2 regions of the Halopseudomonas litoralis genome follow, and region 2 is predicted to be linked to the other one. Evidence: predicted binding sites of a transcription regulator. Region 2 holds the regulator's gene; the other holds the start of a gene.

Region 1 (4,422 bases), 1.8 Mb from region 2:
TGTTGACCAACACCATGATGTCGTCGGCATGGTTCATGGTGTAGACGATCTGTTCCGGCGACAGCCGCACGTTGACCGTATGCAACACCGCACCAATCATGGGAACGGCAAACATGCATTCCAGATAGCGGTGGCTGTCCCAGTCAAGCACTGCCACAGTGTCTCCGGCCTTTACGCCAGCATTGGTGAGCATATTGGCCAGCCGGCAGATGCGTTGGTTGAAGGTCGCATAGTCGTAACGGCTGATGTCGCGGTAGACGATTTCCTGCGAGGCTTCATAGCGGACACCCGACAACAACAGATTCTTGATCAGCAGCGGCGTGGAATGAGCCTGCTCGGTGGGCGGTAGGATTCTGGTGTTCAACATTATGCGACCTTCTTGTTGTTGGTTTGCTGGATCAGATGACGGCTCTGCGGCCGCTGCTGCGTTCAATATAGCGACAGCCTGACAGAACGACTATGGCTGTTATGTATCCCGATCATACAAAGCTTTGCAGTCGACAATAAGGATAATAACCGCGTATAAAGTCGGTTGATGACCACAAATAAACAATCAGTCATATTTTCAGGAGTAGGCATGTCCGAAAACATCGTTATTGTCAGCGGCGTCCGCACGCCCATGGGTGGTTTTCAAGGCAGCTTGTCGAGCGTTTCGGCAGTAGACCTTGGTGCTTTGGTGATTCGCGAGGCAGTTGCCCGGGCTGGCATCGCCCCGGCGGACGTCGAGGAAGTGATCATGGGTTGCGTGTTGCCCGCCGGGCTCAAGCAAGGCCCTGCGCGCCAGGCCACCTTGAACGCCGGACTGCCCGCCTCCACCGGTTGCACCACCATCAACAAACTCTGCGGCTCCGGCATGAAAGCCGTGATGCAGGCCCACGATGCGCTCAAGGCCGGCTCCAACCAGATCATGCTGGCTGGCGGTATGGAAAGCATGTCCAATGCGCCTTACATCATCGAAAAGGCGCGTAGCGGCCTGCGCATGGGCCATGGTGAAATCAAGGACCACATGTTCTTCGATGGCCTGGAAGATGCGCGTACCGGTCGCCTGATGGGCTCCTTCGCTCAGGACACCGCTAGCCAATATGGCCTGACCCGCGAACAGATGGACGCTTATGCCATCGAGTCCCTGACCCGCGCCAAGAAAGCCATCGACGATGGCTCACTGGACAGCGAGATCGTGCCGGTGACCATTGCTTCCCGCAAGGGCGAAGTAGTGGTAAAGGATGACGAGCAACCGCACAACGCCAATATCGAGAAGATCCCCGGCCTGCGTCCGGCCTTCGCCAAGGACGGCAGCATCACCGCCGCCAACGCCAGCTCGATTTCCGACGGCGCCAGCGCTCTGGTATTGATGACCGAATCCGAAGCCAACAAGCGTGGCCTCAAGCCGCTGGCCCGTATCGTCGGCCATGCCACCCAGAGCCAGGACCCGAGCGAGTTCACCATCGCGCCGGTAGGCGCCATGACCAACCTGTTCAACAAGACCGGTTGGAGCAAGGATGACGTTGATCTATACGAGATCAACGAAGCCTTCGCCATGGTCACCATGCTGGCCATGCGTGAACACGGGCTGGACCACAGCAAGGTCAATATCTTCGGCGGCGCCTGTGCCCAGGGTCATCCGGTCGGCTCCACCGGCTCACGTCTGATCGTCACCCTGATCAATGCCTTGCAGAAAACCGGCGGCAAGCGTGGCGTGGCCTCGTTGTGCATTGGCGGTGGCGAAGCAACTGCGGTCGCGATCGAACTGGTGTAAGTACCGCCTTCCAGTACAGAGTGGCCGGAGATCCCTCCGGCCCTCAGCTTTCTGTCTCGCTGCCGATATCACCTTGAAGCAATCAGCTTGATGCCCAAGCATCCGGCTACCGGTTTTCTCCAAGGTACACGCGGTCATGAATCTCAAATTCAGTCATAAAATTCTTCTTGCCGGTTGCGGCATCGTCATTCTGGCTTTCTCACTGTTCGCGCTGTACAACGATTATCTGCAACGTAACAGCATTGATAACAATCTGGAATTCTCCATCAATCAAGCCGGGAAGTTGACCGCCAGCAGCGTGGAGAATTGGCTCAACGGCCGCCTGTTGTTAATGAAAAACCTGGCCGAGAACATTGCCAATCACCCGCTAGAGGCCGCCCGAGCTGAACTGGTTGGCCAGCCGACCTTCAACTCGCAGTTTCTACTCACTTACCTCGGCAGCACCGATGGCAGCCTCATCCAGCACCCGCCCGTGGAGCTGCCTGATGACTTCGATGCCCGTACCCGACCGTGGTATACCGATGCGGTGAAGGCCAACGGCAGCATCCTGACCAAACCTTACCTCGACCAGGTCACCAGTGGCCTGGTACTGACCATGGCCACGCCGGTCAAGCGTTATGACCAATTAGTCGGCGTAGTCGGCGGTGATCTCAGTCTGGACACCCTGGTCGGCATTATCAACTCAGTCGATTTCGGCGGCCTGGGTCACGCCTTTCTGGTCAGCGGCAACGGTCAGGTACTGGTCACGCCGCAGCAAGATCAACTAATGAAGAATCTCGGTGAAATCTATACCGGCGATGCTCCTCGTCTCGAGTCAGGTCTACAGCCCGTGCAGTTGGATGGTCGCCAGCGCCTGCTGTCCTTCACCCCGATTGCCGGCCTGCCGTCTGTGGACTGGTACATCGGCCTGTCGATCGATCGGGACAAGGCCTACGCCCCGCTGAGCCAGTTTCGCACCTCGGCGATCATCGCCATGCTGGTCGCGGTGCTGGCCATCGCCGGCCTGCTGAGCCTGCTGATCAAGGTGTTGATGCGCCCGCTGCAGAACATGGCCCGGGCAATGGCCGACATCGCCGATGGCGAAGGCGACCTGACCCGCCGCCTGGCAGTCGAGAGCCGTGACGAGTTCGGTGAGCTCAGTGCGTCGTTCAATCAGTTTGTCGAGCGCATCCATGCCTCCATCAGTGAAGTTGCCTCCGCCACGCGCCAGGTACATGATCTGGCATTGCGTGTGATGACCTCCTCCAACGCCTCGATCGCCGGTTCTGATGAACAGAGTGCCCGTACCGAAAGCGTCGCCGCAGCGATCAACGAGCTGGGCGCCGCCGCGCAGGAAATTGCACGCAATGCCGCCGATGCCTCGAGTCAGGCGAGTACCGCCAGTGAGCACGCCGATGACGGCAAGCAGGTAATGGAAAGAACCATCCAGGCCATGAGCGCGCTGTCCGCCACCATCAATACCTCACGTGAGCAGATCGAAGCACTGAATACCAGCACCGAGGATATCGGGCACATTCTTGACGTCATCAAGGGTATTTCCGCGCAGACCAACCTGCTGGCGCTCAACGCTGCCATTGAAGCCGCTCGGGCCGGTGATGCGGGCCGGGGCTTTGCTGTGGTGGCTGATGAGGTGCGCAATCTGGCGCACCGCACACAGGAGTCGGCCGAGGAGATCCATCGGATGATCACCACGCTGCAGCAAGGCTCACATGACGCGGTCGACACCATGCAGGCCAGCCAGGCCTCCAGCACGGAAAGCGTGAAAGTCGCCAATCAGGCCGGTGAACGGTTGAATACCGTTATGCAACGCATAGGCGAGATCGATGCCATGAATCAATCGGTGGCGGCGGCGACCGAGGAACAGACCACCGTGGTCGAAGCCCTGAACATGGATATCAGTCAGATCAATCTGCTGAACCAGCAGGGCGTTGCCAACCTTCAGGAAACTCTCGGCGATTGCGACGCACTCTCCCATCAGGCTGGTCGGCTCAAACAACTGGTCGACAGCTTCAAGATATGAGCGTGCTCAGCGTACAGCCCGCCGCACGGTCCGGTCCAGGGATTGAGCCAGCCACCCGCTGATCGGCGCGGAGAAAACGTAAGGCACCTTCAGTCGGTTGATCATGGCAAACGCGGCCAACGGAGCCGCTATGCCCATGGTCACACCCAGGAGACTGTGCAGAACGAAGGACTCCACACCCGCAAATTTGAGCCCCACCCGCACGCCACTTCCCGCCAGAATGTGCATCAGGTAAATCGCCATGGAGGCCGCACCAATATAGGCGATGGAGCGGATATGGCGTTGCGCGGCACAGGAGCAGACAGCCGCTACCGCTGCTATCGACACCAGGGCAAGCGCCAGCGATGCCGGCCCTCTCTCTGTGTAGCTGAGCCCCAGCAAGCCATGAAAGACATACTGTCCGGCAACGAACAGGCCTGCCATCGCCAGCGCCAGCCACCCCGGCGCCGGCTTGCTCATTCCGGTATGGGTGGAAAATACGATATCCAGCGCAAAGAACACGAAGTTGTCCGCGATATAGCCGGATAGCAACCCGCTCGGCAGCGCTGAGGGGTTCAGATAAAGCAGCGCAGCAACAACCAATACCGGTATGGCTGACCTTCTGGGGCACAAAGTGAAAACTACCGCCGCCAGAATGAAGCAGACC
Region 2 (4,422 bases):
TGAGCGAACATGCTGTTGATGGTGTCCAGCGCCTGCAGTACTACATCCATCAGCTCGGCATCGACCTGCCGTTCACCCTTGCGCAGAATGTCGAAGACATTCTCAGCGATGTGGCAACAATCAACCAGCGCATCCAGTTGCAGGAAGCCGGCCCCACCTTTGACCGTATGAAAGCCACGAAAAATGGCATTGAGCAGATCGGTATCGCCGGGGCGGTTTTCCAGCTCGACCAGCTGTTCCGACAACAACTCGAGAATTTCCCCAGCTTCTACCAGAAAGTCCTGGAGAATCTCTTCATCTGCATCAAAGCTCATTTAATACTCCCTCAGAACCCAAGGCTGGACAGCAGGTCGTCGACCTCATCCTGTCCCGATACCACGTCATCCCTTTTATCGGCATGAATCTGCGGACCTTCACCCTGGTGCGATGATCTTCTTTCATCCAGTCCAGCCAGGTTGTGCTGAATACCGGCGATCCGATCGACGTGACCCGCCATGCGCACCAGATTCAACAGGCTTTCCTCGACATCATGCACCAGCGTGATGACACGCTTGATCACCTGCCCCGTGAGATCCTGGTAGTCCTGAGCCATGAGAATATCGTTCAGATTCGCCGACACTTCACCGCTGTGCTGTTCGCTGCGCTCGAGAAACGCCAGAATGTTGCGTGACAGCTCGCGGAATTCCGCCGCGCTCATTTCCCGCCGCTGCAATCGTGCCCATTCAGCCCGCAGAGTCGTCGCTTCCCTGCCGAGCGCCGATATCACGGGCGCACTGCTCTCGACCAGATCCATGGTCCGATTGGCAGCCTTGTCCGTCAGCCTGACCACGTAGTCGAGACGATCAGAGGCGTCGGAAATCTTCGATGCTTCCGCGGCTTCAGCTTCGCTATCGAGCGTACGCACAGTGTCGATCTGGAAATTGACAATCGAGTTGTGCAGTGCGCGAGTAAGCTTGCCGACCTCGTAATACAGGCCGCGATCGCGCGCCTGGTTGATCTCGTGTATGACCAGTACTGCCTCTCGGTAATCACCCTCTTCGAGGTGATCCACCAGTTTCCGGGCATTGCTTTTAAGGGAATGCTCGAACTCATCGGCGATCGTCTGGCCGGGATTACTGCTCAGTGCCATAACTTGCCCCCGGAATTCATCTGGCCTCGACCCGCTCAAAAACCTTTTCGATTTTTTCCTTGAGTGCCTGCGCCGTGAATGGCTTGACTACATAGCCGTTGACTCCAGCCTGAGCCGCTTCGATGATCTGGTCGCGCTTGGCTTCAGCCGTCACCATCAACACCGGCAGGTGCTTCAGGCGCTCGTCCGCACGCACCGCACGCAGCAGATCGATGCCGCTCATACCGGGCATATTCCAGTCGGTCACCAGAAAATCGAAATTACCGCTTTGCAGCATCGGCAACGCGGTGGTGCCATCGTCTGCTTCAGCGGTATTGGTGAAACCGAGATCACGCAACAGATTCTTGATAATGCGTCGCATCGTCGAAAAATCATCGACGATGAGAATTTTCATGTTCTTGTCCAAGTCGACCTCCATACAAACCAGAAGAAGTGCAGCGAGGGTCTGTGCCCCATACACTTCGCGAAACTGTTGTCACTGACCAGCCAGATGCTGTGAGCGCTGATTCAGCCGTCGCGCCAGTCGGCCATACGCCCGCGCAGACGCGCTGCGCACTGACTGTGCAACTGACTGACCCTGGACTCGCTCACGCCGAGCACCGCGCCGATCTCCTTGAGGTTCAACTCCTCGTCGTAATACAACGACAGCACCAGCCGCTCGCGTTCGGGCAGCTTGTCTATCGCCTCGGCCAATGCCTTGCGAAAGCGTTCGTCCTCCACTCCATCGAAGGGCTCATGGTCGGCGCCAACCTCGGTCGGCGCGCCGGCTTCGAGCAGATCTTCAAAACTGAACAGCTTGCTGCCGGCCGTGTCGTTGAGAATCGCGTAATAATCTTCGAGGCTCATATCCAATTCGGCCGCAACCTCGTGATCTTTAGCGTCACGTCCAACTTTCGTCTCAACGGCGCGGATCGCACTACTGACCAGACGGGTATTGCGATGGACCGAGCGGGGGGCCCAATCGCCCTTGCGCACATCATCCAGCATGGCGCCGCGAATGCGGATGCCGGCATAGGTCTCGAAACTGGCACCCTTGCCGTGATCGAACTTGCGGGAGGCTTCCAGCAGACCGAGCATTCCGGCCTGAATCAGGTCATCCACCTGCACACTGGCGGGCAGGCGGGCGAGCATATGGAAAGCAATACGCTTGACCAGCGGTGCGTACTGCTGCACCAGACGGTCCTGCTCGGTGGCAGCGCCCATGGTGCGCGCGTACATATTGACACCGCCTCCTGCCCCCCTGCTCATGACGGTATTCCGGTCCGCTGCACCAGGCGCTCCACAAAAAATTCCAGATGCCCACGCGGGCTGGAAGGCAGTGGCCAGGCATCGACCTTGCGGGCGATGCCGCGGATGGCCAGCGAGGCCTTGCTCCGCGGAAAGGCATCGTAGACCCCGCGTTGCTTCTGCGCGGCCTTGCGGATGGACTCATCGTAGGGCACGGCGCCAACATACTGCAGAGCCACTTCCAGGAAGCGATCAGTCACCTGCAGCAGCTTGTTGAAAACGTTATGGCCTTCCTGCGGGGTGTGAACCATGTTCGCCAACACCCTGAAACGGGTGACGCCATGGTCGCGGTTGAGCAGCTTGATCAAGGCATAGGCATCGGTGATGGAGGTGGGTTCATCACACACCACCACGATCACCTCCTGAGCTGCGCGCACGAAACTGACTACCGAATCACCAATACCGGCAGCGGTATCGACGATCAGCACGTCCATTTCATCGCCTATGTCACTGAACGCCTGGATCAGCCCGGCATGCTCACGCGGCCCCAGATTGACCATTTCTGCGGCACCCGAGGCGGCGGGCACGATGCGGATGCCGCCCGGCCCGTTGATCAACACTTCGCGCAGGTCGCAGTTGCCCGCCAGCACATCGGCCAAGGTCGCCTTGGGTCGCAATCCCAGCTGCACATCGACATTGGCCAGCCCCAGGTCCGCATCCATCAACACCACGCGACGCCCGAGATCGGCCAGCGCCAGGGCCAGATTGACAGACACATTGGTCTTGCCCACTCCGCCCTTGCCGCCGGTAACTGCGATTACCTGAACCGGATGATTGCCCATCTATGCTGTCGCCTTTATCAAATCGTTAACTTGCGCGCTGGCTATGGAGTATACCGGCAAAAACGTCGGCCATGGTCTGGTCAGCTGCCATCTCATTACCTGCCAGACCTACGGCGCGGCTGACCAGTTGGTGCCCGACACCGCGGGACAGGTCATCGGGTATACGCTGGCCATCAGCTACATAGGCTACCGGGAGACGTTGCTCCATAGCCAGCCCCAGTGCTTCGCCCAGCGTAGCTGCCTCGTCCACCTTGGTCAGAATGCAACCCACCGGGTTGCAGCAGCGGTAATTGTGCCATGCCGCCTTGAGCACACGATATTGGCTGGTGGCCGCCAATACCAACAAGGTGCTGATACGCGAGCCTTGTGTTGCCAACTCGCTGAGCTGCCCGCGCAATTGCGGATCCTGCGCCTGCAGCCCGGCCGTGTCCACCAACACCAGACGCTTGTTGCCGAACTCCTCCAGCACATCATTCAGACTGTTCTGTTCATCCACCACTCGTACCGGTACGTTGAGTATGCGGCCCAGGGTGCGCAACTGCTCATGGGCGCCGATGCGATAGGTATCCATGGTCACCAGCGCCACGCTCTGGCTGCCGTGTTTGAGGACATAGCGCGCCGCCAGCTTGCCCAGCGTGGTGGTCTTGCCGGCACCGGTCGGTCCGACCAGCGCAATCACGCCACCCTGATCGATCAGCTCTTCACGCATGGCCGGAACACCCTGGGCCAGATGTGCCAGCAACAGGCGCCAGGCCTGGCGCACGTCGGTCACATCGACCACCTTGGCCAACAATTCCTTGCATAACTCCGGGGGCAGCCCCAGGTGCACCAACCGGCGCCACAGGCTGGCCTGTCGCGGCTGATGCTGATTGACCTGACCCCAGGCCAGGCCACCCAGCTGGGATTCGAGCATGTCGCGCAGCCCGGCGATTTCCGAACGCATAGCGTCGAAATCATCAGTGGCCGGAGGGGCAGACCTGGCTGCTGTTTCTGCGGGTGCTGTGGGCGCTGCGCGTTCACTGTGCAGCCGTTCCAGTAGATCACGCGCCACCGGCGAGCCCTGCTCTGCTGCCTGGCGCATGCTGTCACCGAACAATTGACGGTTCACGCTGGGGCCCTCGGACGGGCGTTCGCCGTCCTGGAGATTGGCCCGGGCACTGATGATGCGTTCCTGGGTCTTCTTCAGCTCCAGATCCAAGCCGGGCGTGGGTGGCGTCAGGCGCG

Evidence for each region. Region 2 encodes FliA, which starts transcription of late flagellar genes. Its sites were predicted from a motif close to CTAAAGTTTNNNNNNNNNNNGCCGNTAA; they were not measured.
Region 1: a site for FliA is predicted at 1,798-1,825, ahead of BLU11_RS12940 (methyl-accepting chemotaxis protein). Genes of this name have one in related genera too.

What each region holds. Positions count from the first base shown of each region.
Region 1 covers NZ_LT629748.1:2,685,084-2,689,505, forward strand. The annotation lists gene BLU11_RS12930 (fatty acid--CoA ligase) at 1-367, opposite strand, end outside; gene BLU11_RS12935 (acetyl-CoA C-acyltransferase) at 578-1,756, shown strand; gene BLU11_RS12940 (methyl-accepting chemotaxis protein) at 1,893-3,776, shown strand; gene BLU11_RS12945 (acyltransferase family protein) at 3,783-4,422, opposite strand, start outside.
Region 2 covers NZ_LT629748.1:875,737-880,158, reverse strand. The annotation lists gene BLU11_RS04355 (chemotaxis protein CheA) at 1-314, opposite strand, end outside; gene BLU11_RS04350 (protein phosphatase CheZ) at 326-1,129, opposite strand; gene BLU11_RS04345 (chemotaxis response regulator CheY) at 1,146-1,523, opposite strand; gene BLU11_RS04340 (RNA polymerase sigma factor FliA) at 1,637-2,377, opposite strand; gene fleN (flagellar synthesis regulator FleN) at 2,374-3,198, opposite strand; gene flhF (flagellar biosynthesis protein FlhF) at 3,224-4,422, opposite strand, start outside.